One region of the Pseudomonas sp. MTM4 genome, then DNA from elsewhere that is predicted to be linked to it. Evidence: predicted binding sites of a transcription regulator. Region 1 holds the regulator's gene; each other region holds the start of a gene.
What was found. The regulator sigma-54, encoded in region 1, starts transcription at its own class of promoters, with help from an activator protein. The targets are predictions, from matches to a motif close to ANTGGCATNNANNTTGCTNT.

Region 1 (7,047 bases):
AAGGGCTCGGCATGACGGCGGTGGTGGAGGCCGATGGCGGTCTGGCCGGCATATTCACTGACGGCGACCTGCGCCGTACGCTGGACAAAGGCGTCGACGTGCGTCAGGCCAGCATCGATCAGGTCATGACCATCCACGGCAAGACCGCCAGCGCCGACATGCTCGCCGCTGAAGCTCTGAGAATCATGGAAGACAACAAGATCAACGCGCTGGTGGTGGTCGATGACAATGACCGACCGGTCGGCGCGCTGAACATGCATGATCTGTTGCGTGCGGGAGTGATGTAAGTGAACGACCTACTGCGGCGCGCCCGCGACATTCGCCTGGCCATTTTCGACGTCGACGGTGTACTCACGGACGGCAAGCTGTACTTTCTCGTCGACGGCAGCGAATTCAAGACATTCAACACACTCGACGGCCATGGCATCAAGATGCTGATCAATTCAGGGGTGCGAACCGCGATCATCAGCGGTCGCAAGACGCCAGTGGTCGAGCGTCGCGCACAGAACCTCGGCATCCAGCATCTCTACCAAGGACGCGAGGACAAACTGGTGGTCCTCGATGAACTGCTCGCCGAACTCGGACTCGACTACGCTGAAGTGGCCTATCTAGGCGATGACTTGCCGGACCTGCCGGTGATCCGCAGGGTCGGTCTGGGAATGGCCGTCGCCAGCGCCGACGCCTTCGTCCGCGATCATGCCCATGGTGTGACCAGCGCCCGCGGCGGCGAAGGCGCAGCGCGCGAGTTCTGCGAACTGATCATGCGCGCGCAGGGCAGCCTCGAAGCCGCCCAGGCCGCTTATCTCTAGAGGTTCCAATGCTGAGCAGAATCCGCTTCCCTGCCGTCCTGCTGCTGATCGCACTGTTACTGATCGCTGTCGGCTACTGGAACATTCGCCCCGAAAGCTTCATGCAGGAAGCTCCGGTGACACAGGGCGAGACATCGCCGATCGACTTTTACGTCATCAACTCACGAACCGTGCAGTATCAACCGGATGGCAAGCGCAACTACGTGCTGTTCTCCGAGAAGGTCGAGCACGTCAAGGCCAGCGATGTCAGCCTGCTGACCCGCCCCGATCTGCGTTCCTATCGGGGCGCTGAGTTGCCGTGGCATATCACCAGCGAGCGTGGAGAAGTCGGCCCGAAGGGCGAGGAAGTCGAGCTGATCGATAACGTCAGGATCGAACGCAACGACGCCGAGGGACGTCCGACGATAGTCACCACCAGCCGGATGACGGTGCTTCCCGAGAAGGATTATGCCGAGACCCGCCAACCCGTTAGAATCGTCGCCGCGAACGGCGTGACTACCGCCACGGGCATGAAAGCGTATCTGAATGAAGGCAGGATGCTCCTGCTATCCAATGTAAGAGGCCAGCATGAGCTGCGTTAAGACCCTCCCCCTCCTGATCGGCTTGAGCATCTTTCTGCTTGGCACGACTGCACATGCGCTTCCAGAAGACCGCAACCAGCCGATCCGCGTCCAGGCGGATACCGCGGAACTTGATGATCGACAGGGCGTAGCCGTATATCGCGGCGATGTGGTGATCACCCAGGGCACCATGAAGATCACTGGCGATACGGTGACGATCACCCAGGACGAAAATGGCGATGTGGAGGTATTCACATCCATCGGCAAGCCCGCCTACTATGAGCAGAAGCCTGCGGTCGACAAGGAGATCGTCAAGGCTTACGGCCTGACCATCCAGTATTTCGCAGCCAACGAGCGCATCGTCCTGATCGATCAGGCGAAAGTCGTTCAGGAAGGCAATACCTTCGAAGGCGAAAAAATCGTCTATGACACCCAGCGGCAGATCGTCAATGCCGGCCGTGCGACCGATACCGATGTCACCACGCCGCGCCCGCGCGTGGACATGGTGATTCAGCCGCGCAGTAAAGATCAGCCGGCAGCGGAGCAGACCGAGTAATGGCGACCCTCAAGGCCCAGCATCTGGCGAAGAGTTACAAAAGCCGCCAAGTCGTGCGTGATGTAAGTCTGTCCATTGGAAGCGGACAGATCGTTGGTCTGCTGGGGCCGAACGGCGCCGGGAAAACCACTTGTTTCTATATGATCGTCGGGCTGGTGAAGGCCGATCAGGGCCGCGTGCTGATCGACGAACAGGACGTCACGCATCTGCCCATGCATGGTCGCGCGCGCGCAGGCATCGGCTACTTGCCGCAGGAAGCGTCTATCTTCCGCAAACTGTCGGTAACCGACAACATCATGGCGATCCTGGAAACCCGCAAGGACCTCGATCGCAGCGGGCGTCAGCAAGCGCTTGAAGGGCTCTTGCAGGAATTTCATATCCACCACATTCGCGACAGCCTCGGCATGAGCCTCTCGGGTGGCGAGCGGCGGCGCGTCGAAATTGCCCGCGCCCTGGCCACCGCGCCCAAGTTCATTCTTCTAGACGAGCCCTTTGCGGGCGTCGACCCTATTTCGGTCGGCGACATCAAACAGATCATTCACCATCTCAAGGCCAAAGGCATCGGCGTACTCATCACCGACCACAACGTACGCGAAACACTGGACATCTGCGAAACCGCCTACATCGTCAACGATGGCCAACTGATTGCCGAAGGTGGCGCCGAGACGATCTTGGCCAATCAGCTGGTCAAGGAAGTTTACCTCGGGCACGAATTCCGCCTCTGATGTCATTTTTTTCCGCCGAGACGGCCACCCAGGACTAGGCAAAAGCTTCGATGGCAGGCATATAATTTGCTTACATTGGCGCCTGCCAGCGCCAGCGAAATCGGAACAGGCGCGGTTGCGCCGGCAAACAAGGTTCGAAGTCCTCTGCCATGAAACCATCGCTAGTCCTGAAGATGGGCCAGCAGCTGACGATGACACCGCAGCTGCAACAACCCATACGACTGCTCCAGTTATCCACGCTCGATCTCCAGCAGGAGATTCAGGAAGCGTTGGATTCCAATCCCATGCTCGAGCGTGAAGAGGACGGAGAGGATTTCGATCACTCCGATCCGATGGCCGAGTCGATCGAGAAAAAGCCGGAAAGCACGCCGACCGAACAGAGCGAGCCTGACAATCACTACGAGGAACCCATCAACACGGTGGAGAACCTCGAGGAAGGCGATTGGGGTGACCGCATTCCCGATGAGCTTCCGGTGGACACCGCCTGGGAAGACATCTACCAGACGAGCGCCAGCAGCCTGCCCAGCAGCGATGATGACGAATGGGATTTCACCACTCGAACCTCAGCCGGTGAAAGCCTGCAGAGCCACTTGCTCTGGCAGCTCAATCTCGCACCGATGAGCGATACAGACCGCCTTATCGCAGCCACATTGATCGACTGCATCAACCCACAGGGTTACCTCGACGAGACCCTTGAGGAAGTACTCGAGTCGTTCGATCCAGAGCTGGAAATCGAACTCGACGAGATCGAGGTGGTGCTGCGCCGCATTCAGCAATTCGAACCGGCTGGCATCGGGGCACGTGACTTGCGCGAGTGCCTGCTGTTGCAACTGCGTCAACTGCCGGAGCGAACCCTGTGGTTAAGCGAGGCGGTGCGGCTGGTCAGCGACCATCTGGATATCCTCGGCAGCCGTGACTACAGCCTGCTGATGCGCCGCATGAAGCTCAAGGAAGACGAGCTGCGCCAAGTCATCGATCTGATCCAGACGCTCAATCCACGGCCCGGCTCGCAGATCGAAGCGAGCGAGCCGGAGTATGTCGTGCCCGACGTGATCGTGCGCAAGCACAATGGCCGCTGGCTGGTCGAACTGAACCAGGAGGCAATGCCCCGCCTGCGCGTGAACGCTCAGTACGCAGGCTTCGTCAAACGCGCCGATGCCAGTGCCGACAACACCTTCATGCGCAACCAGCTTCAGGAGGCGCGCTGGTTCATCAAGAGCCTGCTCAGCCGCAACGAGACGCTGATGAAGGTCGCCACGCAGATCGTCGAACATCAACGCGGCTTCTTCGAGCACGGCGATGAAGCGATGAAGCCGCTGGTGCTGCACGACATCGCCGAGGCGGTAGGCATGCATGAGTCGACGATCTCACGAGTCACCACGCAGAAGTACATGCACACGCCACGCGGCATCTATGAGCTGAAGTACTTCTTCTCCAGCCATGTCAGCACGGCGGAGGGCGGCGAATGCTCTTCCACCGCCATACGGGCGATACTCAAAAAACTGGTGGCTGCGGAAAACCCGAAAAAGCCATTGAGCGACAGCAAGATCGCTGGTTTACTGGAGGCACAGGGGATTCAAGTTGCACGCCGTACCGTCGCTAAGTACCGCGAATCACTCGGTATCGCACCATCCAGCGAACGTAAGCGGTTGATGTAAATGTCAGGTCGATTTCTTCCGGTGGCGGGTCATCCCGTCAATCGCACGTGGCAAAAAGGAGATGCAGTATGCAAACCAACATCACTGGACTTCATCTGGAAATCACAGAAGCCCTGCGTAACTACGTCGAAGAGAAATTCAGCCGACTGGAACGGCATTTCGATCGCATCATTGCCGTTCAGGTGATCCTCCAAGTCGAAAAGCTCAAGCAAAAAGCCGAAGCCACACTGCACGTCGCCGGACGCGAGGTCGTCGCCAATGCCGAGCATGAAGACATGTACGCGGCAATCGATCTCCTTGCCGACAAGCTCGATCGGCAGCTCATCAAGCACAAAGAAAAACAGCTCGACCATAACCAGGGTGCAATAGCTCGCTAGCCCATCATGATCCGACTAGAAAACATCCTGACCCCCGCACGTTCCCTCGTGAACGTGCCGGGCGGCAGCAAGAAGCGCGTACTGGAACAGATCGCCAAGGTGCTTGGCCGAGACCTTCCAGATCTGGATTCTCAAACCATTTTCGAAAGCTTCGTTGCCCGCGAAAAGCTAGGCTCGACCGGCTTCGGCAACGGGATCGCCATCCCGCACTGCCGCATGCCCGGCTGCACCTCGCCACTCAGCGCGGTGTTGAGGCTGGATGATCCGGTGGACTTCGATGCCATCGACGGCGCTCCGGTCGATCTGTTGTTCGTCCTGCTCGTGCCGGAAGCGGCGACTGACGAACACCTCGAACTGCTTCGCCAGATTGCTAGCATGCTCGATCGCGAGGACGTTCGTGAGCGTCTGCGCCAGGCCAGAACGGGACAGGATCTGTATCAGACCGTCGTTGATATTCAGAGCGGCCACTAGCGGAAACCATCTCGCTGGCCCTGCGACGAGTGAGGAAAGAGACGTGTCCCTAACCTTGCACCAACCACCTCGACAGTACAGCGTGCAGCCAGGCTCATGCCAGCACGCTCGTATCCTGCCGGGCGTCGCGCCGCCATGCGCCTGATCATCGTCAGCGGTCGCTCCGGGTCTGGCAAGAGCACCGCGCTCGACGTGCTCGAGGACAACGGCTTCTACTGTATCGACAACCTTCCCGCCGGACTGCTGCCGGAACTGGCGGAACGGGCGTTGCTGCATACGGAGCTGATACAGCCGCAGGTCGCCGTATCCATCGATGCGCGCAACCTGCCCAGCCAGTTGAAGCGTTTTCCCGAGTTGCTCGAAGAGGCCCGTGCCCGGCATATCCAGTGCGATGTGCTGTACCTCGATGCGGCGGACGAGACACTGCTCAAGCGCTTCTCGGAAACCCGCCGGCGCCACCCGCTGACCAATCAGAATCGTTCGTTGGCCGAAGCTATCCGTGACGAGGAGCTGCTTCTGGCTCCCATCATCGACCTCGCCGATCTCAAGGTCGACACGACGCATCTGAACCTCTATCAATTGCGTGACACGCTGAAGCTTCGCCTGCTGAACAAGCCGGAACCGGGTACGGCGTTTCTCTTCGAGTCCTTTGGATTCAAGCGTGGAATGCCGGTTGATGCCGACCTCGTGTTCGATGTGCGCTGCCTGCCGAATCCGTACTGGAAGGCCGATCTGCGCGACTTTTCCGGGCTGGACCAGCCCGTCATCGACTATCTCGCCACACAAGCGGATGTCGAAGAGATGTTTCAGGACATCTTCGCCTACTTGAGCAAATGGCTTCCGCGCTTTGCCGCCAGCAATCGCGCCTATGTCACGGTCGCCATCGGCTGCACTGGCGGGCACCACCGTTCGGTCTATCTGGCCGAGCGACTCGGCCAGGCGCTGCGCGAACCTTTGAAGAATGTCCAGGTACGCCATCGCGACCTGGCTTAGGACCCCACATGCCCTCGTGCGAAATCACCATCATCAACAAGCTGGGCCTGCATGCCCGCGCAGCCGCCAAGTTCGTCGGCGTCGCCAACCGGTTTCCCTGCGACATCCGCATTGGCCGTTGTCCTGCCACCCTCGTTGATGGCAAAAGCATCATGGCGGTCATGATGCTCGCGGCCAGCAAGGGCACCAACCTGCACCTGCACACCGAGGGCGAGCAGGAGCAAGAGGCGGTCGATGCGCTGATAGCACTGATCGAAGACTATTTCGAGGAAGGGGAATAGAGCAGCTGGAAGGCTGGAAGCGAAACAGTGCCGAGCCCAGCCGCGCCTTTTCAAACTACTCGCTTCAACCTTACAGCCTCTTTTCGCCCAGCCAGCCTCCAGCTGCTATCGGCTTTCAACTTGCCGCTTTAACTCCCCGCCACCTTCATTCGCTCGATCAGCACCGATCCCGTGTGAATGCTGCTACGCGTCTCGACATCGCAGCCGACCGCGACGATCTGGCGGAACATGTCGCGCAGATTGCCGGCGATAGTAACCTCCTGTACCGGGAACTGAATCTCACCATTCTCGACCCAGAAACCGCCAGCACCGCGCGAGTAGTCGCCGGTGACCAGGTTCAAGCCCTGCCCCATCAACTCGGTGACCAGCAAACCACGTCCCATACGGCGAATCAGTGCAGCCTGATCCTCATCCCCGTGGGTGACGAAAAGGTTGTGCACGCCGCCCGCATTGGCCGTGCTGGGCATTCCCAACTTGCGTCCGGAGTAGGTGCCCATCACATAGGAAAGCAGCTTGCCATTCTCGACGAAGGGTTTGGCGTAGGTCGCCAAGCCATCGCTGTCATAGGCCGAACTGGCCAACCCGCGCAGCAGGTGCGGACGCTCGTCGAGGCTCAG
Region 2 (7,047 bases), 1.4 Mb from region 1:
ACCCGGCCGGTATTGCAGCGCTTCGGCCAGGTGCCGGCGGCCGATGAACGCATCCTGTTGCAGGTCCGCCAAGGTCCGCGCGACTTTGAGAATCCGGTGCGCCGCCCGCAGTGAAAGCCCGAGTCGCTCACAGGCGCGCTCCAGCCATTGCTGGTCGTCGGCCTGCAGTTGGCAATGAGTGCGCAATCCGGTGAGATCGAGAAAGGCGTTCGCGCAGCCCTGACGGGCCAGTTGAATGCGCCTTGCCTGAGCGACCTGCTCAGCGACCACGGCGGTATTGTCGTTGGTTGCGGGTGGCGCGTTCAGCGCGGTGGCTTCGCGTGCAACGGTGAGGTGTAGGTCGATGCGATCAAGCAGTGGGCCTGAGAGCTTGCCTCGGTAGCGCTGGATCTGATCCGGCGAGCAGCGACAGCGGCCACTCGGATCGCCCAGGTAGCCGCAGGGGCAGGGATTCATCGCCGCGACCAGCTGAAAACGGGCCGGGAAACGCACCTTGTCGCGCGCCCGTGCGATCACGATACAGCCTGATTCCAGGGGCTCTCTGAGCACTTCCAATACCTTGCGATCGAACTCCGGCAGCTCGTCGAGGAACAGCACGCCCTGGTGCGCCAGCGTAATCTCGCCGGGTCTCGGCCGGCTGCCGCCACCGACTAGCGCCGGCCCGGATGCACTGTGATGGGGCTGGCGAAACGGTCGTTGCGGCCAATGCTCCAGCGGCGACTGGCTGGCAACCGAATGAATCGCCGCGACTTCCAGCGCTTCCTGTTCTTCAAGTGGTGGAAGCAAACCGGGAAGACGGCTGGCCAGCAGCGTCTTGCCGGTGCCCGGGGGGCCTGAAAAAAGCAGATTGTGCGCGCCAGCCGCCGCGACTAATAAACCGCGTTTGGCGGCGGCCTGGCCCTGCACATCGGCCAGATCGGGGTAGGGCAGCACCTGACGCAGCAGGCCCTGGGCCTCGAAGGGAGCGATAGGCGTGACGCCGTTGAAGTGCGCCGCGACTTCCAGCAAATGATCAGCGGCGTAAACCACCAGCCCTGAAGCCAGACTGGCTTCCTCAGCATTGGCTCGCGGCACCAGCAGCGCGCGCCCGGCCTGACGTGCCGCCAGGGCCGCAGGCAACACGCCCTGCACCGGGCGTAACGCGCCGGATAGCGCCAGCTCGCCCAGACACTCGAGGGTATCGAGGCGGTCTGCAGGAATCTGCCCGCTGGCGGCGAGAATGCCCAAGGCGATGGCCAGATCGAAGCGGCCACCGTCTTTCGGCAGGTCGGCGGGGGCGAGATTGAGTGTGATGCGGCGGGCCGGGAAATCGAAGTCGGAGGTCAGGATCGCGCTGCGCACGCGATCCTTGCTTTCCTTGACCGCGGTTTCCGGCAAACCGACCAATGCCAGCGAAGGCAGGCCGTTGGCCAGATGGGCTTCGACAGTGACAGCGGGCGCCTCGACGCCCACCTGGGCGCGGCTATGAACTATGGCGAGGGACATTCGATCACTCCTTTGATCGTGTCGCCACCGAGCTTAGTCGGCGGCGGGTGGCTGCAGTCTTTCTTCCAGCTCGGCGACCTTGGCCTCGAGTGCTTCGAGCCGCGCTCGGGTGCGCGCGAGCACCACCATCTGGTTGTCGAATTCGTCGCGGCTGACAACGTCCAGTTTGCTCAGCGCGCCCTGCACGATGCTTTTGAACTGGGCTTCGATTTCGGGACGGGGTAGCGGCGTCTCGCCGTTGAACAGGCGTGAAGCCTGAGAGCCGATGGCGTCGAGAAAAGCTTTGGGTGGGAGCATGGACATCACCTGTTTCTGAGCGGCGGGCAGTGTAGCACGGCCTGTTTGAGGCCGATTTTCGTCGCAGTGCACGTTTATGGGCAGGCGGTCGCATCGCCTTGCCCGGTATTGGTGCGCGGGTTTCGTGGGTCTGTCAGCGATGCGACCCGCGCGGCTGCGGTGGGGCGGGCTATCACGCACTTCTCACGGACCTGGCATTGATTCTGCTTGGCTCGTCATGAAGACGCACCGGTGCGTTGCGGTGCGCAGACGATTCAGGACGTTTCGTCGGATCGGCTGATGGTGTTGGAGGTCGCTCGGCTATGTCGACGCGTTACAAGAGCCAGACACAGAGCTTAGACTTGTCCTGGGTTCGTACTTCTGGGGCAAGTCCACCTAAACGGGAGAAGTTTTCATGAAATTAGTTACTGCCATCATCAAGCCGTTCAAGCTGGACGACGTACGCGAGTCGCTGTCCGAAATCGGCGTCCAGGGCATCACGGTCACTGAGGTCAAAGGTTTCGGGCGCCAGAAAGGCCACACCGAACTGTATCGCGGCGCTGAATACGTGGTCGATTTTTTGCCGAAGGTGAAAATCGACGTGGCGATTGCCGACGACCAGCTGGACCGCGTGATCGAGGCCATCACCAAGGCCGCCAACACTGGCAAGATCGGCGACGGCAAGATTTTCGTCGTCAATCTGGAACAGGCCATCCGCATCCGCACAGGCGAAACCGACACCGACGCGATCTGATCGGCGTCGTCGCGTAGTGAACGATTGACCGGGCAGCGCCCGGGCTCAGGCGAAATCAGGCAAGCCAGCCGAGTCTGATTTCACACGCTACGCACGATCCGACGCTTTGCGATTGCCTGCTTCGGCAGGCCTACGAACCCCCACGCCCCAGGAGTAAAACCATGACTCTGCGAAGATTCGCAGGGCTAGGAGCCCTTTTGTCTCTGATAAGCCCAGGCATCGCCTTGGCGCAGGACGCGACGCTCGATTCAGGCGACACGGCCTGGATGCTCACCGCCACCGCGCTGGTGCTGTTCATGACCATCCCTGGCCTGGCCTTGTTCTATGGCGGCATGGTCCGCTCCAAGAACATTCTGTCCGTCATGCTGCAGTGCTTCGCCATCGCTGGCCTGATGAGCATCCTCTGGATGGCCTACGGCTACAGCCTGGCGTTCGACACCACCGGCATGGAAGCAGGCGTCACCAATTTCAGCTCCTTTATCGGTGGTCTCGACCGTGCTTTTCTCAGCGGCCTGACCCCAGACAGCCTCACCGGCACGGTTCCGGAAAGCGTGTTCATCACCTTCCAGATGACCTTCGCCATCATCACTCCGGCGCTGATCGTCGGGGCTTTCGCCGAACGCATGAAGTTCTCCGCGATGCTGGTGTTCATGGGCGTCTGGTTCACCCTGGTCTATGCGCCGATCGCACATATGGTCTGGGGCGGTGACGGCGGACTGATGTGGGACTGGGGCGTACTCGATTTCGCCGGTGGCACCGTGGTGCACATCAACGCCGGTATCGCTGGTCTCGTGGCTTGCCTCGTGCTCGGCAAGCGCAAGGGCTTCCCGACCACGCCGATGGCGCCGCACAACCTGGGGCTGACACTGGTGGGCGCCGCAATGCTCTGGATCGGCTGGTTCGGCTTCAATGCCGGCTCCTCCCTCGCAGCCAATGGCACTGCGGGCATGGCCATGCTCGTGACGCAGATCGCCACCGCCGCCGCGGCGCTGGGCTGGATGTTTGCCGAGTGGCTGACGCATGGCAAACCCAGTGCTCTGGGCATCGCCTCCGGCGTGGTCGCCGGCCTGGTTGCCATCACGCCTGCTGCCGGCACGGTCGGCCCGATGGGCGCGCTGATCATCGGCCTGGCGTCGGGCGTCATCTGCTTCTTCTGCGCCACCAGCCTGAAACGCAAGCTCGGTTACGACGATTCGCTGGACGCCTTTGGTGTGCACGGCATCGGCGGCATCGTCGGTGCGTTGCTCACCGGCGCATTCGCAGCGCCTGCACTGGGCGGCTTCGGTGAGGTGGACAACATCGCGCTGCAGCTGTGGATCCAGCTCAAGGGCGTGCTGTTCACCGTCGTCTACACGGCGATCGTCACCTTTGTGATTCTCAAGGTGATCGATTGGGTGATGGGCCTGCGGGTCAGCGATGACGAAGAAACTATCGGTCTCGACCTCAGCCTGCACAACGAGCGCGGCTACAACCTGTAAATCCCGATCAAGCGTACGAAACCCCCGGAGCCAACCCCGGGTTTGGGGCCGGCTTGCCGCTAGAAAGGCCAGCCGGCGACCGAATGGCGCGAAACGCGCGACACATAGAGGTGACACATGGACAGCACAGCTCTGATACCCGTCCAGTACGGACTCGATACCTTCTACTTCGTCATCTGCGGTGCGCTGGTGATGTGGATGGCGGCCGGTTTCGCCATGCTCGAATCCGGTCTGGTGCGGGCCAAGAACACGGCGGAAATTCTCACCAAGAATATCGTGCTGTATTCGGTGGCTTCGATCATGTATCTGCTGATCGGCTACTACATCATGTATTCGAGCCCCGAAGGCGGCATCCTGCCGAGCCTGGGTTTCCTGATCGGTGACGAGAACGCCGTGGATGTAGTCGCCGCGGGTGGTGAGGATGCGCCTTACTACTCGGCGAGGGCCGACTTCTTCTTCCAGATCGTATTTGCCGCAACCTGTATGTCGGTGGTGTCCGGCGCGGTGGCCGAGCGCATGAAGCTCTGGGCCTTCATTGCCTTCGCCGTAGTGATGACCGGGTTCATCTACCCGATTCAAGGCTTCTGGAAGTGGGGCGGCGGTTTCCTCGACGCGGCAGGCTTCCTCGATTTCGCGGGCTCCGGTCTGGTGCACATGGCGGGTGCTTCGGCTGCGCTGGCTGGCGTGCTGCTGCTGGGCCCGCGAAAGGGCAAGTACGGCCCGAACGGCCAAATCAATGCGATTCCCGGCGCCAATCTGCCGCTGGCGACCCTGGGTGCCTTCATCCTGTGGATGGGCTGGTTCGGCTTCAACGGCGGCTCGCAGCTGCGCATGAGCACTATCGAGGACGCCAATGCAGTCGCTCAGGTGTTCACCAATACCAACATGGCGGCTGCCGGCGGCTTGGTCGCGGCGCTGATCACCGCACGGTTGCTGTTCGGCAAATCCGATCTGACCATGATTCTCAACGGCGCGCTGGCCGGGCTGGTGGCGATCACCGCCGAGCCGCTGACGCCGAGCGCCCTGCAAGCCGTGCTTATTGGCGGTGTCGGTGGCGTGCTGGTGGTGTTCAGCATCCTCGGCCTGGATAAGCTGCGTATCGATGACCCGGTCGGTGCCATTTCGGTGCACGGTGTGGTCGGCATGTGGGGGCTGCTGGCGGTGCCGCTGACCAACGCCGATGCGTCCTTTGGCGCGCAGCTGCTGGGGCTGGCTTCGATCTTCGCCTGGGTATTCGTCGCCAGCCTGATCGTCTGGGGCATCCTCAAGGCCGTGATGGGGCTGCGAGTGAGCGAGGAGGAGGAATACGAGGGCGTCGATGTGGTCGAGTGCGGTCTCGAAGCCTATCCGGAGTTCACCAACAAGCGGTGATCGCAACGTGACGATAAAGGGCGCTCGCGAGCGCCCTTTGTTTTTTCTGCCGCCGCGCTAGAATGCGCCCGTTCAGGTGTCGAGGGGCTTTCCAGCATGTGGCAACAGACCGTGATCACACTGCGTCCTAGACCGCGTGGCTTCCATCTGATTACCGATGAGCTGCTTGCACAACTACCGGAACTGCAACAATGCCGGGTCGGTCTGTTACACCTGTGGCTGCGCCATACCTCGGCCTCGCTGACCATCAACGAGAACGCCGATGGCGCGGTGCGGCGCGACTTCGAGACGTTTTTCAACCGCCTGGTACCACAAGGCCAGGGTGGTTACGAACATGATTACGAAGGGCCGGACGATCTGCCGGCGCATTTCAAGGCGAGCCTGCTCGGTTGTCAGGTGAGCTTGCCGGTCGGCGACGGGCAGCTGGTATTAGGGACTTGGCAAGGTATCTATCTGGGGGAACACCGCGATCGAGGGGGTGCCAGACAGGTCGTCGCAACGCTGCACGGGATGGCAAGTTGAATTTTTTTTGGCGGTGGCGAACAAAGCACATCGCTGGGCTATAACTTCCGCTTTGGCAAGGTACGAGGTTGAACATGAGCGACGAAGAATTAGAACAAGACGATCTGGACGTTAACGACGAGGAGGAAGGCGAGGAGCTGGCCGCCGCCGATGACGGCGACGACAACGCTGACGACGAGGGGACCGACAGTGAGCGCGCCACCCCGACGACCAAGAAGGCCAAGGCCAAGACGGTAGTCGTCGAGGAAATGCCAAGCCTGGAAGCCAAGCAGCGCGAACGTGACGAGCTGGCACGTGCGATGGAAGAGTTTCTCGCCCGTGGCGGGCGCGTGCAGGAAGTCGAACCGAACGTAGTCGCCGATCCGCCGAAAAAGCCTGACAGCAAGTACGGCAGCCGGCCTATCTGAATCAAAGCGAAAAGCGCTGGAGGCGGAAGGCTGGTCGAGCTCGCAAGAGCCATGCCATCGCCTTGAGCTATATCAGCGCTTGAGCACGAGCGAAGCCCAACACCGCCCGGTGTTGGGCTTCGTCGTATTTGCGATTCGTTGAAGCGCTATCGCCAACCGGCCAGCAAAGCCGGGAGCTCTGCGAGGCTGCGGATCTCCGCGTCTGGCTGACCGTCGTGCTGCCAAGGCGTTCCGGCTGGATTGAACCAGATGGCGCGGACGCCGGCCCGCTGCGCGCCAGCGATATCGTCATCAGGGTGATCACCGATATGCACCGCGTGCTCGGCGCTCACCCCCGCGCGGCCCAGTGCTTCCTGGAAAGGCCGCGGGTCCGGCTTGCCGATGCCCAATTCTTCGGCGCATAGGGTGAATTGAAAGTAGTCGGCGAGGCCCAGGCGACGGACATCGGCGTTGCCATTGGTCAGCACACCGAGTGTGTATTGGTTGGCCAAGCACTCCAGCGTTGGGTGCACGTCGGGAAAGAGATCGATCGCATGGCGAGCTTCGAGAAAAACTTCGAATGCCTGGTCGGCAATGCCTTGCGCTTCGCCACTCGGATAGCCGGCGTCGTGCAGCGCATGGAAGAGGATGCGCCGGCGCAGTTCGCTGATGCGGTGCTTCAGGCCTGGCTCGGACTCGACCAGCATGCGGCGGATCGCGGCCAGCGACTCGACAGGAAAGTCGCCCAGGCGCGGCGCGTATTGGCCGAGCCAAT
Region 3 (7,047 bases), 950 kb from region 1:
CGGGATCAGCGCCAGGCCGAACACGTTGCTCCAGCCGAACATCGTTGCCAGCACAGGTGCAAACAAAGCTGCAAGGACGGTCCCGGAGTTGCCGGCACCGGCGATACCCATGGCCTTGCCCTGATGCTGCGGTGGATACCATTGCGACGCCAGCGGCAGCGCGACGGCGAACGAGGCACCTGCCATGCCGAGGAACAGCCCGAGCAGCAGCGCTTGCTCATAGCTGTGGACGCCGTGGAGCCAGGCCACGAACAGCGCGGCGATCACCACGATCTGGCCGAACAGCCCAGCTGCCTTCGGTGAGGTGCGGTCGGCCAGCATACCCAGCACCAGACGCAGAACGGCGCCGGAGAGAATGGGTGTAGCCACCATGAAGGCACGCTGCTGCGTGGTCAGCCCGAGATCAGCAGCGATCTGCACGCCCATCGGGCCGAGCACGTACCAGACCATGAAACTCAGATCGAAATAGAGAAAGGCGGAGAAGAGCGTCGGCGTATGGCCGGCTTTCCAGAAACTCGTATTCATTGAATACCTCACTAGACGGTGTAACCGCCGCGCCGGAATAGGCGGCGGCCATGCGGTGACTGCCCAGCCGATCCGGCTGCGCGCTCGAAGCTGTTGCGAATGGCTGGGTCGTTGCCATCGCGCCCCGATCCCTGGAGCAAACGAAAAAGCGCCGCGAAACCGCCGTCAGTCTCGACGGGGCAACGCGACGCCTTTGTCATGTCTGTGAGTAACCGCCTTTGGCTACCTGATGTGCACTAAGCATTGGTTGTGCCAAGAGTCGAAGCCTGACGTTTAGCGGCTTCGCGCGCAGGTCAGGGCTTCGCTGCCGAGCGAAATGGGCGCACCTCAGGTGTGTCGTGCTTCGAAGTGGGGCGTTTTCAGCCGATGCGGTTAGCCTTGGGGAACTTCGCGTCGAACTCGCTGGGCATCGGCACGACGCGCTTGTTCAGATAGTCATAGAAAACGAAACCGGATTTGGCCATGGCGACCAGGGTGCCATCAGCGGGCCGGGTAATGCGGAAGGTGATGTCGCCACCGTAGCGGTTGAAGTCCATCACACCGACTTCGAACAGCAGCACGTCACGCGCATGGGCTTCGGCTTTGTAGGTAGTGGCGAGGTCGGTAACGATGATGCCGCTGCCGTCCTTGCGGGATTCAGCGATGCCGTAGGCGAACAGGAAGCGCGCGCGGGCTTCGGAAATCATCGAGATCATCGAATCGTTGGCCAAATGGTTGGCGGCGTTAATGTCGGTGATGCGTACGGTCAGTTGGGTGGTGAAGCAGAACTGGTCTTCGGGAAACTGCAAGGTCAGGCGGGCCATGATGTGCTCGTTCGAGGAGAAATGGCGCGCATTCTAGGGCACCACGGGCCGGCTGGAGAGGTATGTCCTGCAAGCCTGCAGCCTTGTAGCGGATGCTTTGTAGGGTGCGCTCCGGTAACTTTACTGGCCGAGCAATTCGTTCATCGCGATGATCTGTTCGGCCACCTGAATCAATTTCTGCTGGCGGCTCATGGCCTGGCGGCGCATCAGGGTGTAGGCGTCTTCCTCGTTGCAGTCGCGCATCTTCATGAGCATGCCTTTGGCCAGTTCGATGCGCTTGCGTTCGATCAGCTGCTGATCGCGCGCTTGCAGTTGCGCGCGAATCGCCTGATCGCTTTCGAAGCGGGCCATGGCCACGTCGAGGATGGGTTTCAGGCGCTGGGCCTGGATACCTTCGACGATATAGGCGCTGACACCAGCGCGAATCGCCTGGCGCATGGCATCGGGGTTGTCATCGTCGGTGAACATCACGATGGGCCGCGGCTGGTCACGGCTGACCAGCACCACCTGCTCCATTACGTCTCGGCCAGGTGAGTCGGTGTCGATCAGCACCACGTCGGGGCGAATTGCATCGACCCGCTCGGGCAGGTCGATGGTCAGGCCGGATTCCTCGATCACCTCGAAACCGGCTTCCATCAGCGCGGCGCGCAGGCGACCGACCTTGCGGGGCGTATCGTCGATCAGCAGGACGCGAAGCATGGCTTTCTCCCTTAGCTCGGCTCGGACAGCGCGGCGGTTTCGGTTAGGCCATCCAAGGCGAAGCTGCGCGCATAAGCCGCCGGATCGTTGCCGTTCCAGCGACTGCCATCCATCAGCACGGCGCTGCGCATGACCGAATCCGGCACTGAAATGTTCAGCGCCGTCGCGGCATCGCGGTAGAGGCTGGTTTGCTGCACCTTCTGCGCAACGGCGAGGTAGTCCGGATCTTCGCGCAACAGGTTCCAGCGGCGCAGTTGGGTCATGAACCAGAGGCCGTCGGAGAGGTAGGGCATGTTCACCTCGCCGTTGCCGAAGAAGCGTAACGGGTGTTCATCCTGCCAGGCGTAGCCCAGGCCATCTTCATACTGGCCGAGGAACCGCGGCTCGATGGCAGCCACCGGTGCATCGACGTAGCCGCTGCCGGCGATCAACTGCGCAGTGCTGCGTCGATTCTCCTGGCTCTCGTCGATGAAACGGCTGGCTTCGAGGATCGCCATGATCAGCGCGCGGGCAGTGTTGGGATATTGCTCGACGAAGGCGCGCGTGCAGCCCAGCACCTTTTCCGGATGGTCGGGCCAGATCGACTGGCTGGTGGCCAGGGTGAAACCCAGGTCTTCGCGGATCGCCTGGGCGCCCCAGGGCTCGCCGGCGCAGAAACCATCGATGCGATCTGCCCGCAGGTGAGCCACCATTTGTGAAGGCGGCACCACCAGCGTACGTACGTCTTTCAGTGGGTGGATGCCGTGGGCGGCCAGCCAGTAGTACAGCCAGAGGGCATGCGTGCCGGTAGGAAAGGTCTGCGCCAGGACGAGTTTTGCACCGCTCTGGCGCACGCTGTGGCTGAGCGCTTCGGGATCGGTCACGCCAGATGACTTGAGTGTGCTGGACAAGTTGATGCTCTGGCCGTTTTGCGCCAGACCCATGAGCACCGCCATGTCGACGGGCGCGCTGCCGCCGATACCCAGATGCACGGCATAGATCAGGCCGTACAGGCCGTGGGCGGCGTCCAGCTCACCTTCGATCAGCTTGTCGCGAATATTCGACCAGGACGTTTGCCGTTGCAGGTTGAGGGTCAAGCCGTAGGGTTGAGCAAAGCCTTGCGTGGCGGCAACGATCAGCGATGCGGCATCGGTCAGGGCCATGAAGCCGAGATTGACGACGTGCTTTTCCGGCGCATCGCTGCCTGTGATCCAGGCCAATGGATCGGGCCGTGGCGGGGTGTGGAGATGGGTCATGCGAACGGGACCTTTGACATGCTGGACGCGCGGATCGCCGCCGGAGGCGGCTAATGCGCTGAGAGATCATGTGCCTGACGAAGCAAGCCACATGCCAAAGGGAATGACGACCTGCCCGGCTCGGTTCAGACGCGGGCCATACGTTAACTGCTGCTCTGCGAGCTTTAGCGCGGATACAACGGCGGCAATGCGCCGGCTTCCGTCTCGGTGGCGGTCGGTTGAGCAGTCGGCAGATTCTGGATGGCCTGCCATAGCGCCTCGCCTTGCCAGCGCTGACCGGTCTCGCTGTAGAGCGCGCCGTTCAAGCCATCCAGCGCATCGGACAGCGGGACGAAGCGTGCGGCCATGTCCGCCAGCGTCTCGGGTTGCTGACGTGCCCAGGCATCGAGCGCGTGGCGGGTCGCCTGGGTGTCGTTGGCCAGACAGGCGCGCTTGAGATCGTCGAGCAGGCTGCGCGGTGTCGGACCGCTCTGCACCGTGCGGATCACCGCCGGCTGGCTGCGTGCCCGCAACCACAGGCCGAAGCCGAGCAGGGTGGTCAGGGCCAGCACTGCACTGCTCAGCTGCCACGGCCATAGCCGTGTTTCGGTCTGCGCCTGAGGCATGTCTGGATGCTCGATCGGTGCATGTTGAAACTCGGGGTTTTCTGATACCTGAAGTGCCCGCTCGGGCAAGGTGCTGCGCTCCAGGCGATCTTCGACGGTGTTCCACCAGACCAGCTCTACGCTTGGCAGTACATATTCTCCGGCGCCTGTCGCAACGAGCGCCTCGCGCTGCTCACGGCTGCCGCTGACGCCCTTGTCAGTGACCTCGTCGTTCAGGCTTGGCTGGTCGGGATAACGCCGAAGTCCAGCCACCGGCGGCGATTCGAGCGGAGGCAACTGGGTGCTGGACAGGCCTTCGGCCTTCAGCATCAGGCTGCGCGTCAGGGCCTCTCCCAGCTGTGCGTCCTGCGGTTGCGGACTCCAGGCTTCGACCAGGGTCAGATTTGTCGCCGGAAGCCAGGGCGCATCGGCGGGATATTCGGCCGGCTTGGCTTTGACCTCCAGAGGAATCTCAGGAGATTTGACCTGGGTGGACTTGCCGAAGCGAGAGCCGTAAAAGGCACCGTTCGACGCCACGGTGGTCGCACTGAACAGCTGCGCGGGAATGCTCAACGTGCCGCTTTTCTGCGGGAACAGCGCATAGCGGATCTCGATCACGCCGTGGCGAATGCCGTTGATATCTTTTTCATAAGTGCGTGGTTCGCCGAGTCGCTCGACCAACGCATCGCTCATCTGCAAGGGCGATAGCGTGCTGTCATCGTAAAGCGACACGGAATGGTAGATGCGCAGGGTCAGCACCACCTGCGCCTGGACGTAGACGCTGTCCTGGTCGAGGCTGGAGTCGATGAATATTGGCGCCAGCGTGTCGCTGCCTTCGTTCCCGGGCTCGCTGACATGCAGCGTGATGGGTTCGCTGCGCCAGTCGCCCAGCTGCAATGGCGGAATCACCACGTAGCCGGTCTGCAACGGCTGAAGCGTGATCAGCCACTGCGTGATGGTGCGCGCCTCGCCGTTGGCACCGGACAGCTGGTTGACCTGGCGGCTGTCGAAGACTTTGAACAAGCCATCGAGTGGCTGCAGGTTCGGTCTGCCGAAGGCCGTGATATCCCCAGTCTCGAGCGTCAACTCGACGGTTTCATCCAGGCTCAGCTGGGTGCGATCGACCCGAGCGACCAGCGCAGCGGCGCTCGCCTGGCAGCCGAGCAGGAGCAAAAACACCAGTGTCATCAGCCGCGTCATCTAATCGTTTCCTGGCGCTTGCGTTGTTCGTAGAGGAATTTGCGGCGCAGCAACTCGCCGGGGTTGTCGGGAATCTTGCGCAGCCATTGGTCCATCGCCTGATCCTGCTCGGGATCGAGCGAGCCGTCCTGAGACTGAGCAAGTAACTCATCCGTCTCGCTCTGCTCTATCGGTTCGGGCGTCGCGGCGGGTGTGGTGTTTGCGTTTTCGCCGTCGTTGCTGGCTTCATCCGCGTCGACCTGCTCGGTGGCTTCGGGTCGACTGGCCGCCGAGCCGCTGGTCGAAGGCTTTTGCTCGGCATCGGGCGACGCATCCTGGACATGCTGGTCGTCAGGGGCTTTCTCCTGCTGCGCCTGTTGCTGGCGCTGGCGCAGGATTTCTTCGACGGTGGACTTGTTGCGTTGGGCGTGTTCCAGCGCCGGGTCGAGCGCCAATGCTTGATCATAGGCTTCGATCGCCGCTTCCAGCTCGTCGTTGCGCGCCAGTGCGTTACCCCGGTTGTAATGGTCCGCGGCAGTATCGCCCTTACCGAACTGCTCGGCGGCACCGGCAAAATCGTCGGCCTGGTAAAGAGCGTAGCCTCGCCATTGCGGGTTTTCGAAGCGCTCTGCGGCTTCGGCGGGACGTTCGGATTCGAGCAGGTGCATGCCTTGCTGATCCGGGCGCGACCACAGATCTTGCATGCCCGATGCGCTGGCCGGTTGCGGCATGAAGACGATCAGCGGCAGACAGAACAACCAGCCGCGGCGACCGGCACAGGCGGCCAGCAACAGCAGCGGCAGCAGCAGCCAATGTCCCTGATCCAGCCAGGCGCTGAGGCGTGTGGTGTCGTCTCGTGTCACGATCTCGCCGGTGCGCGCCAGTAATCCCAGTGCATGCAAGTCGCTTTCATCGAGCCGCGACTGCTGATAGCGCCCGCCGATTTCGCTGGCGAAGCGGCGCAAACCACTGTCATCGAGCCTTGGAATCAGAATGGCGCCGCTGTCATCTTTTAGAAAACTGCCGTCTTCGCGGGCGATCGGCGCGCCTTGCTCGGTGCCGATGCCCAGTATCAGCAGCTGCACGGAACTGTCCTCCAGCAGCGTGGCGATCGCGGATCGCTCCCGTTCATCCAGCTGGCTACCGATCAGCAGCAACCGACCACGTTCATGGCCACCCTGAGCGAGCAAGTCGATGCTATGAGCAACGGCCAAATCCGCTCGGTGACCTGGCTCCGGCATCAGCTCGGGCTGGAGGGCATCCAGCAGGTTCTGGGTCGTGGCGATATCGTTGGTCAGTGGCACCAGCGTGTGAGCGCTGCCGGCGAATGCCACCAGTGCGGTCTGTGCGTCCTGGCGGGTCTGCAACAGATCGAGAATCTCGTGTTTGGCCTGTTCCAGGCGGGTGGGCCGAACGTCGGCGGCGAGCATGGCAGGCGTGGTGTCGAGCAGCACCACCAGCGGATCGGCACGCGACAGGCTCGGCTGCTCGGCCTGCTGCCAACTCGGTCCGAGCAGCGCCAGACAGGCAAGCAGCCAGGCCGCGCCGAGCACCAGCCAGGGGCGTCGGCTGTTGCGCAGCCTGCCGCGGGTCAGCAAGGCGGCATGGAATGCTTCGGGCAACAGGCGTTGCCAGCGGCCGATCTGCCGCTGGCGATGCCAGAGCCGCCACAGCAGCCAGATCGGCAGCGGCAGAATCAATAACCAGAAGGGTCGAAGCAGCTGCGGCAGAAACTCCATCACGGCCGTTCTCCACGCCAGAACAGGCGTTGCAGTGAGGAATGCCAGAGACTGTTGGCCACCAGCAGCAGGCTGATCAGCAAAGCGGCGGACAATGGCCAGACATAGAGCGCATCGGCGACGCGTGCCTGGGTTGGTTGTTGCGCGGCGGGTTCGAGCTGATCGAGTGCCGTGCCGACGGCTGCTAATTCACTGCTCGAACGTGCGCGAAAGTATTCGCCACCGGTTTGTTCAGCGATTGCCCGCAGCGTCGGTTCGTCCAGTTCGGCACCGACATTGAAGC

Region 2: a site for sigma-54 is predicted at 1,973-1,992, ahead of glnK (P-II family nitrogen regulator). Genes of this name have one in related genera too.
Region 3: a site for sigma-54 is predicted at 3,342-3,361, ahead of GYM54_RS00825 (CmpA/NrtA family ABC transporter substrate-binding protein). Genes of this name have one in related genera too.

What each region holds. Positions count from the first base shown of each region.
Region 1 is NZ_CP048411.1:3,909,230-3,916,276, reverse strand. It holds gene GYM54_RS17995 (KpsF/GutQ family sugar-phosphate isomerase) at 1-287, shown strand, start outside; gene GYM54_RS17990 (HAD family hydrolase) at 288-809, shown strand; gene lptC (LPS export ABC transporter periplasmic protein LptC) at 818-1,390, shown strand; gene lptA (lipopolysaccharide transport periplasmic protein LptA) at 1,377-1,925, shown strand; gene lptB (LPS export ABC transporter ATP-binding protein) at 1,925-2,650, shown strand; gene GYM54_RS17970 (RNA polymerase factor sigma-54) at 2,800-4,308, shown strand; gene hpf (ribosome hibernation-promoting factor, HPF/YfiA family) at 4,377-4,685, shown strand; gene ptsN (PTS IIA-like nitrogen regulatory protein PtsN) at 4,692-5,156, shown strand; gene rapZ (RNase adapter RapZ) at 5,292-6,149, shown strand; gene GYM54_RS17950 (HPr family phosphocarrier protein) at 6,158-6,430, shown strand; gene pmbA (metalloprotease PmbA) at 6,559-7,047, opposite strand, start outside.
Region 2 is NZ_CP048411.1:2,484,437-2,491,483, reverse strand. It holds partial or broken gene GYM54_RS11455 (YifB family Mg chelatase-like AAA ATPase) at 1-1,491, opposite strand, end outside; gene GYM54_RS11450 (accessory factor UbiK family protein) at 1,519-1,782, opposite strand; gene glnK (P-II family nitrogen regulator) at 2,177-2,515, shown strand; gene GYM54_RS11440 (ammonium transporter) at 2,677-3,993, shown strand; gene GYM54_RS11435 (ammonium transporter) at 4,111-5,364, shown strand; gene GYM54_RS11430 (secondary thiamine-phosphate synthase enzyme YjbQ) at 5,461-5,886, shown strand; gene sutA (transcriptional regulator SutA) at 5,961-6,293, shown strand; gene GYM54_RS11420 (HAD family hydrolase) at 6,440-7,047, opposite strand, start outside.
Region 3 is NZ_CP048411.1:164,719-171,765, forward strand. It holds gene GYM54_RS00810 (MFS transporter) at 1-525, opposite strand, end outside; gene GYM54_RS00815 (thioesterase family protein) at 885-1,328, opposite strand; gene GYM54_RS00820 (ANTAR domain-containing response regulator) at 1,449-2,027, opposite strand; gene GYM54_RS00825 (CmpA/NrtA family ABC transporter substrate-binding protein) at 2,039-3,262, opposite strand; gene GYM54_RS00830 (BatD family protein) at 3,427-5,046, opposite strand; gene GYM54_RS00835 (VWA domain-containing protein) at 5,043-6,767, opposite strand; gene GYM54_RS00840 (VWA domain-containing protein) at 6,764-7,047, opposite strand, start outside.